4 regions of the Shewanella sp. SP1S2-4 genome follow, and region 4 is predicted to be linked to each of the others. Evidence: predicted binding sites of a transcription regulator. Region 4 holds the regulator's gene; each other region holds the start of a gene.
What was found. Region 4 encodes LexA, which represses DNA repair genes until DNA is damaged. Its sites were predicted from a motif close to TACTGTATNNNNATACAGTA; they were not measured.

Region 1 (2,211 bases), on a different contig from region 4:
GTAACATGCGGCTGCCCATAGGCGTCGCCGTGTTATCCAATACTGCGGCTAAGGTATTATCGCGACCACCGGCAAGGTTTTGAGTGAGTTCTAGATTTCGGCGCGTTGCCGCATCGAGCACTATGCTATCGGTTTGATTAAAGCGGGTAATGGCATTGATATGGGGCAGGGCTGTGCGCTGTGTGTCTTTGACGTATTGCATCAAGCAACCTGCAGCCTGCAGTGATAAACGTGCATCTGCAATACCAAAACCATGCAAGTCTTTTGTGCCAAACTGAGCCAGTAGTAACTTGATGCTAGTGTCGTAATCAAATTCCCATTCAGGGCGACGACGTTTACCTTTAAAACCGTTTAGTAGACCTAGTTCGCCAAAGTCTTCACTGTAGAGAATTTCAACGGGATTAGTGCGTTGCAATTCAGCTTCTAATGACTCTCGCGTGTCGAGCTCGGCAATCACAAAACGTCCGGATGAAACATCCAGAGTGGCATAACCAAAACCGATTTTACCTTGATAAACCGCTGCCAATAGATTGTCTTGGCGTTCCTGCAGCAGGGCTTCGTCGGTCAAGGTGCCAGGCGTGACGATACGCACCACTTTACGCTCAACTGGTCCTTTAGAGGTTGCTGGGTCGCCAATTTGTTCACATATCGCAACCGATTGACCAATTTGAACTAATTTCGCAAGATAGCCTTCCACAGCATGGTAAGGCAGTCCCGCCATGGGGATAGGATCGCCACCACTTTTACCGCGTGCTGTGAGTGAAATGCCTAACAGCTCAGAAGCACGTTTAGCATCGTCATAAAACAACTCGTAGAAGTCACCCATGCGATAAAACAGTAACATGTCGTGATGTTCTGCTTTCATGGTCAAGTACTGACGCATCATAGGAGTATGTTTTTCTAAATCATCGGTATCAATTACATTCATTAAATCGTTATCGTCCGTTGTGACTGCCGTGGTTATGTGGGATTAAGCGCTATGGAAGCAGAAGACTGCTGTACAATTTTCAGCTAAAAAGACCACGCAAAATTTGCTGCGCCAATCTTAGCAATAATTTACCGAAAATTGAGCCCTTGATGACGGATATTCGTCAAAGGGATGCAATATCCGATTTGATATTCGCTAAAACCTTGGCCATATTAAAAAATCCCATAAGCTAAAAATAATTCAGCCACAGGTCTTGATACTGTATGATTGTACAGTATACTAGTCAGCAGAATTAAGACAAAAAGCGCGGCTTTTTGAATTACCCGTTTGTAAATTGAATATTACTTTTGACAGCTTAAGGCTTGTCTTGATGAGGGAACTGGAATGAAGGTCGATCCAAATAAAGAGAAAGCACTTGCTGCGGTATTGATCCAAATTGAGAAACAATTTGGTAAAGGCTCCATCATGAAGCTGGGTGAAGATCGCTCTATGGATGTTGAGACCATTTCTACCGGTTCTCTATCTCTGGACGTTGCTTTAGGCGCTGGCGGTTTGCCAATGGGTCGTATCGTTGAGATCTATGGTCCTGAATCATCAGGTAAAACGACACTGACTTTAGAAGTGATTGCCGCAGCGCAACGTGAAGGTAAAACCTGTGCCTTTATCGATGCTGAGCATGCACTCGACCCTATCTATGCTAAAAAATTGGGCGTAGATATTGATAACCTGCTGTGTTCACAACCGGATACCGGCGAGCAAGCGCTTGAGATTTGTGATGCATTAACTCGCTCAGGCGCTGTTGACGTTATCGTCGTTGACTCAGTGGCGGCATTAACGCCTAAAGCTGAAATCGAAGGTGAAATTGGTGATTCTCACATGGGCTTAGCGGCACGTATGATGAGCCAAGCCATGCGTAAACTTGCGGGTAACTTAAAGCAATCTAACACCTTACTTATCTTCATCAACCAAATCCGGATGAAGATTGGTGTGATGTTCGGTAACCCAGAAACGACAACCGGTGGTAACGCGCTGAAGTTCTATGCTTCTGTTCGTTTAGACATTCGTCGTACTGGTGCCATTAAAGACGGCGATGAAGTAGTCGGTAACGAAACTCGCGTTAAAGTGGTGAAAAACAAGGTTGCAGCACCGTTCAAGCAAGCCGAATTCCAAATCCTTTATGGCCAAGGTATTAACCGTACTGGTGAGTTAGTTGACTTAGGCGTAGCCCATAAGTTGATTGAAAAAGCGGGTGCTTGGTACAGTTATAAAGGCGATAAAATCGG
Region 2 (2,211 bases), on a different contig from region 4:
GCCGTGTTGCCCGCGAATATTCCCAATATGATATTGGCGGGTTCCAGCGAGAATCTATTCAATATCCATTTTGGTTATACCGAGTATCTCTTACTGCATTTTCCAATCCTTGGTTTGCTCAAATCGATATTGATTGTGGCGCTAGTCGTCTTCCTATTTCCTGCAAAAATAGATGAAAATCGACCTGAAAGCGTTATTGAAACAGAAGCTTATAATCTTGGTATGCAAAAGAAAGTCACAGTATTACTTGCGATCACTTTACTGTTTTGGGTGACAGACTCACTGCACGGGGTCAATCCGGCGTGGGTTGGACTGACCACCGCTATCTTGTTATTGCTCCCCAAATGGGGAGTGCTTGAGCCTATGAGTTTTAATAGTTCGGTGGATTTTGCGACCGTCATTTTTGTCGCGGCGGCCTTAGGTCTGGGAGCATTGGTCAATCAATCTGGACTTGGCACTGCGCTAGGTCAACTGTTCAGTGAATGGCTACCATTGCAGCAAGGGGCATCGTTCCTGAATTTCATGTCGTTATCGCTGATGGGGACGCTGACGGGATTAGTGGCAACGGTTCCAGGTGTGCCGACAGTGTTGTCCCCCATGGCGGCAGATTTTGCCAATGCAACTGGCTTCTCCACCCCTGCAGTATTAATGACGCAGGTGATCGGTTTCTCAACCGTGATTTTTCCTTATCAGGTTGCCCCGTTGATTTTGGCGATGCAATTATCCCAAGAGCCCTTAAGCAAACTACTTAACATCACCTTACCGCTGGCGGCAATCACTCTAATTGCACTTATCCCACTGGATTATCTGTGGTGGCTATGGCTCGGTTGGATTAACTAAATTGCGTTAGCTAAAGCGGGTTAACTAAAGTACGTTAACTAAATCAAATTGACGTAACACTCACCCTTGGTGATATTGACGTAGCCAAGGGGGCTTTAGAGCAGGCATCATCAATTATCCAGCACTCGACACTCATCACTCTACAGCGCATACGATCAGCACACAGCTTAAAACAAGTGCATCTTTGCGCTTGGATCGATAACACAACTGTCCCCACATAAATTATTTCGATAAGTTTCATTGTTAGACTATACTGTTCATACGTACAGTATATTGTGATTTATTATGATGATCCTAGGCCGCTTCGCCAAACATACCCAATATCGGCTCTCGCTATTTAGCTCCTTGATTGCCGCAGGATTTCCGTCACCTGCCCAAGACTATGTAGAACAAACATTAGATCTCAATGAGTTATGCATCAAGCATCCCGCCGCCACGTTTTTTGTCAAAGTCCAAGGGGATTCGATGATCGAAGCGGGGATTTTCTCCGGTGATATTTTGGTGGTAGATCGCTCATTACAGCCGGCCCACGGGGATACCGTTGTCGCAGCAGTCAACGGCGAGTTTACTGTAAAGCAATTACAGCTGCGCCCTGTGGTGCAATTACTGCCACGTAATGCCTTATTCTCCCCGATTGCCATCAATGATGAGTCTGAGTTAAACATCTTTGGGGTGGTGACCAACGTGGTAAAAAAGCTCAAATGACGCCCTCATTATTTGCCCTCGTCGATTGCAATAATTTTTATGCCTCCTGTGAGCGGATGTTTAGGCCAGATTTAGCTGGCAGGCCGATTGTTGTGTTATCCAATAACGATGGCTGCGTCGTCGCCCGCTCGGCAGAGGCAAAACAACTTGGCATTAAGATGGCGGTGCCTGTGTATCAAATCGCAAACCAACTCCGCCAGCATCAGGTTGCGGTATTCTCCTCCAACTATGCACTCTATGCCGACATATCAAATAGAGTCATGACCACCTTAGAGCAAATGGTACCGAAAGTAGAAGTGTATAGTATTGATGAAGCGTTTTTAGACCTTTCTCGTCTCGATAAATGCATTGATATTCATCAGCTTGCCTTAGATATTTATCAACGGATACCGCAGTGGATTGGGATCAGTGTTTGCGTCGGCATTGGACCGACAAAAACTCTCGCTAAACTGGCAAACCATGCCGCGAAACGCTATCCCGCGACGCGGGGCGTGGTTGACTTGCGCGACCGTGAACGCCAACGACGGCTGATGGCGCTTATCCCTGTCGACGAAGTCTGGGGAATAGGCCGTAGACTTACAAAACGCTTGAACATCATGGGCATAAATACCGCGTTGCAATTGGCGGATGCGCATCCAAAGCTTATCCGCGACACCTTTTCTGTCA
Region 3 (2,211 bases), on a different contig from region 4:
TATAAAAATCAGGGAGATGCCCGTTACGGCCTGAAGGCAAAATTCCTTTACTACGAGCCGCAGCCACTTTTTTTTCAAGATGTGACATTGCAAAATTCAGTTGTTCATCTGAATGCAAATTGCGCAATTCATGATATCTTTCATCACCAGGCTTCAGAAAGGGGCCACCATCATCGGCAAGAATACCGTGCCGACTTATCCACATTCCAAAATTACTTTGCGAAAAGAAAAACATAAATAAATTCTTTCCTTTGCCAGCGTCTTCTTTGAAGCCACAGCGTAAATCCTTGGTTGTCTCAGCAAACCAAGCATCATAGGGGTCGCAAATAGCTTCTACTTTCTCTAACACATCCGCAAAACGCTGGCGGGTATTTTCAGTCCAACTGCCATAACAACTGTTAAATTTTTCATTAAACAATAAATCTTCGGTTTTCATTTTTATTTGCCTACCCGTCATTCAATCTATTTTCATGTATATAGCAGACATATTAACGACCCAAGCGTCATTCGATGACGTCTATTGGAGGTTAAAAATGCTCTTGGATAAATAACATGGTAAGTATTTGAAGTCGCTCACACTGCAGACTGCTCACATTGTTGTTTTATTCGATGCTTCTAATGACTCGCTCTAATAAAATTGTTGATGTGGAAGACTTGCTAAGCCGCCCTCAAGGAGAACTCAGATCAGTCTTGAGGACACGCCTTTTACCATTGCTGCAGTCGTGTCGTCCGTAGCGCCTTTTGGTGAGGTAATGATGCTTATTCTGGTAAAAATTATGATCATCGCCGCGCTTGGTTCCCCTGTGTTGATGATTTATCTGAACTAAAAGATATCGTTGCAAAGAGACACCAAACGGGTGACACCACCGCGATGAATTTTGACGTAGGGTTTGATAAAGAAAAGAACCAATGGTGTTACATCGAAACATCACAATAATTCTTGCCAGATATCTAACAACGCCTATAATTACTGTATATAAAAACAGTGGTGTTGACTATGCGTATTATCCCTATCTATGCCAGTGCCGGTATCACTGGCTTCGAAAGCCCTGCAGCTGAATATAGTCAGTTGGGTCTCAGCCTTGATGAGCTGTTAGTTGTGCATCCTAGTGCGACCTTTATTGGTATCGCAAAAGGTGATTCAATGCAGGGCGAGGGTATTTTTTATGGCGATTTACTGATTGTTGACCGCCAAGAAACCGCGCGTCATGGTGATGTGATAGTTGCTAATTTCAACGGTGAATTTGTATGTAAAATCCTCGATAAAACGCATCGCATGCTGCTGTCGTCGAATGGACAACATCAACCTCAGCCTATTCACGATTACGATAACTTTACGATTGAAGGGGTTGTTATTCGTTCTGTTCGTTGCCATCGCCAAAGTCCATTATTAGCTTACATCTGATGTTTGCCTTAGTTGACGCCAACAGTTTCTATTGCAGTGCCGAGCAGGTATTTAGGCCTGATTGGCGTGGTAAGCCAATGATTGTGTTGAGTAACAATGATGGCTGCATTGTAGCGGCAAACAAGCAAGCGAAAGAACGGGGTGTGCCTAAGTTTGCACCATACTTTCAGGTCAAAGACCTGTGTACAAAATTAGGTGTCATTGTTTGTTCAAGTAACTATGAGCTCTATGCCGATTTATCCGCAAAGATGATGAATATCATTGGTCGATTTGCACCAGAGCAGCATGTCTATTCGATTGATGAAAGCTTTCTCTCCTTTAAAAATTGTTACCCCGCCATTAAGTGCTTACGAACCCAAGGTCAGTTGATTCGAAAAGCAGTTTGGAAAGAAACACGTTTACCGGTTTGTGTCGGCATAGGCTCAACACTCACACTGGCTAAAGCAGCCAATCACGCGGCAAAGAAGTTACCTGGTTATCACGGTGTGTGTGTTATCGATAATGAACAAGACCGGATTTCAATTTTACAATCAATGAATGTGAATGATGTCTGGGGTATTGGGCGCATGATAAGCAAAAAACTTGAATTGATGAACGTCAAGACCGCCTATGACTTAGCCAAAATCCCTGCAGGTTTAGCGCGAAAGCAATTTAGTATTGAAATAGAACGCACAGTGCGTGAACTCAATGGGCAAGCGTACAAAGTGTGGGACGAGGCGAGGGCGGATAAGAAGCAAATATTCTCAACTCGTAGTGTGGGCGAGCGAATTACCGAGTATGAAGATTTACTGCAAGCCTTAAGTAAA
Region 4 (2,211 bases):
TTCTCTATTTTTAGTGGCATTTTGAACTCGATTACGGCTCGATTTATTTGCCACGGGCGGCGATATATCATCGCCGACTAAACCAACCATACTTGCTGTTTAAATATTGATCAAGATCACTTATTTATCTAATTGTCTGAAAAATTGCCAAAAAAAAGCCTCACATTCATAGGCGAGGCGGCTTTCAAGGTAAAAAATTAAATGAATATTTAATGTACAGCACTAAAAAAAGATTGTTGGCCGAAGAGGCTACCTTGCTCAATGCGTACGTCGCCATGTAAGTGACTGTTTACGTCTTCTAGCACTATGCCCATGGCGCGGGCACTTTTAGCGACAATTTGCAGGCGACGATTATCGCGTGCATCCAATGATTGGGTCCAGGTAATAACCGCACTGGACGTACCACTTGTTAAGGCTTTTTCCATTGCCCACAGGGTTTCCACTTCATCTTTCGCGTGCACCAGCAAGACTCTGTCCATACGCACGCCTGCATTGGCGAGCATTTGTTTGTAGCCAATACTCGGTGGGTTGATGAGCACTAACCAACGGCCCTGTTGGCTTAACTGGGCGAGTTGCGCACTCAGATGGATTAATTCTTGGCGGCCTTGAGTCTTAGTTGGCATGCAGGCGATAGGTGCGTGGTGCCAGTCATAGTCGGCATCACGGACTTCATCGAGCCACAAGCCCGGATGGCGGGGTGCATTGCCAAGTAGTTTGTTCATAGCCAATCTCCATTACGGATCACACCGACGGCGAGTCCTTCAATTGTTAAACTTTGATAGCCTAAATCCACTTTTATCGGGGAATAGTCTTCATTTTCGGCGTGTAGATAGACCACATTGCCTTTTTTTTCGAAACGTTTAACAGTGACATCGTCGTCGACTCTAGCGACAACCACTTGACCATTTCTAGCTTGTTGTACTTTATGAACAGCCAGCAAATCTCCTTCGAGAATGCCGATATTCTTCATGCTGTCGCCTTTAACCCGCAGTAAGAAATCGGCGGCGGGATGGAACATGCTCGGGTCGACTTGGTAGTACTGTTCGACATGTTCTTGGGCAAGAATAGGTTCGCCAGCAGCCACTTGACCGATAAGTGGTAAACCTGTTTCAGTTAAATCTTCGACTTCCGCAGGTAGGCGAATGCCCCGCGATGTGCCTGGCATGATCTCAATGCAGCCCTTTTTCGCCAACGCTTTAAGATGCTCTTCAGCCGCATTGGCGCTCTTAAAACCTAAACGGGTCGCGATTTCTGCCCGAGTGGGTGGCATGCCAGTATCGGCAATATTTCGTTTAATTAGCTCTAAAATTTCAGCTTGGCGTGGCGTCAAAGGTCTCATGGTGTTTCCTGTTTTTCTATACAGTTACTGTTAGTATATACAGTATTATTTGCAGCGCAAGTATTAACCACTTTTTAGCTATGTTGGAGAGAATTAGCGAATATTACCCATAGTCTGGTATTCTACCGGGCTAGTAAACGTACTTAATTGCATAAGAATAATGCCTAAACACGACTCTCTTTGGTTGAAATCATTACGCTGGATCCAAAAACACTTAGTGCACACTATTGTTGTGCCTCAGGATCCCTTTGCCGATCTGAATCTGGATGCCTCCAGACCCCTTGCTTATGTGATGAAAACGGAATCGCTGAGTGACATCGCTGCCCTGAGTGAAATAACGGCTAAGTTAGGACTACCGAGCCCCTATGAGCCCTTAGTGGCGAATGGTGTGATTGCGCCTCGGGTTGTCTGCCTCCAGGGGCGTAAGCCGCTGTTTGGCGAGCGTGCCGGTAACGAGCCTTTCCTCGAATGCTTTATGCGTTTGTTAGCCGTGCATAAGGAGCGCCCTGAATTAGACATTCAATTGGTACCCGTGAGCCTGTATTGGGGCCGCACACCAGGGAAAGAAGATGACACTATGAAGGCGGCTGTGTTTGAGCGGGAAAACCCGACTTGGCTGCGCAAATGCTTGATGATTCTATTCTTAGGTCGACATAACTTCGTGCAGTTTTCGAATGCGGTATCCCTGCGTTATATGGCCGACGAGCATGGCACCGACATGGGGATTGCCCATAAGTTAGCGCGGGTCGCGCGGGTGCATTTCCGTCGTCAACGCAAGGTGATGACAGGGCCTGTGCTGCCAAACCGCCAAGCACTGTTTCATTCGTTGCTCAAATCTGAATCGTTGCGTAAAGCGATTCAAGAAGAAGCCG

Region 1: recA (recombinase RecA) is a predicted target of LexA. The motif match lies at 1,186-1,205, and genes of this name have one in related genera.
Region 2: umuD (translesion error-prone DNA polymerase V autoproteolytic subunit) is a predicted target of LexA. The motif match lies at 1,092-1,111, and genes of this name have one in related genera.
Region 3: Q4Q52_RS05190 (S24 family peptidase) is a predicted target of LexA. The motif match lies at 969-988, and genes of this name have one in related genera.

What each region holds. Positions count from the first base shown of each region.
Region 1 covers NZ_JAUOET010000004.1:263,810-266,020, reverse strand. Annotated here, with positions in the region: gene mutS (DNA mismatch repair protein MutS) at 1-928, opposite strand, end outside; gene recA (recombinase RecA) at 1,313-2,211, shown strand, end outside.
Region 2 covers NZ_JAUOET010000003.1:57,389-59,599, reverse strand. Annotated here, with positions in the region: gene Q4Q52_RS04400 (SLC13 family permease) at 1-840, shown strand, start outside; gene umuD (translesion error-prone DNA polymerase V autoproteolytic subunit) at 1,126-1,545, shown strand; gene umuC (translesion error-prone DNA polymerase V subunit UmuC) at 1,542-2,211, shown strand, end outside.
Region 3 covers NZ_JAUOET010000003.1:244,751-246,961, reverse strand. Annotated here, with positions in the region: gene Q4Q52_RS05200 (McrB family protein) at 1-436, opposite strand, end outside; gene Q4Q52_RS05190 (S24 family peptidase) at 998-1,405, shown strand; gene Q4Q52_RS05185 (Y-family DNA polymerase) at 1,405-2,211, shown strand, end outside.
Region 4 covers NZ_JAUOET010000005.1:146,807-149,017, forward strand. Annotated here, with positions in the region: gene Q4Q52_RS07715 (cell division inhibitor SulA) at 210-722, opposite strand; gene lexA (transcriptional repressor LexA) at 719-1,339, opposite strand; gene plsB (glycerol-3-phosphate 1-O-acyltransferase PlsB) at 1,500-2,211, shown strand, end outside.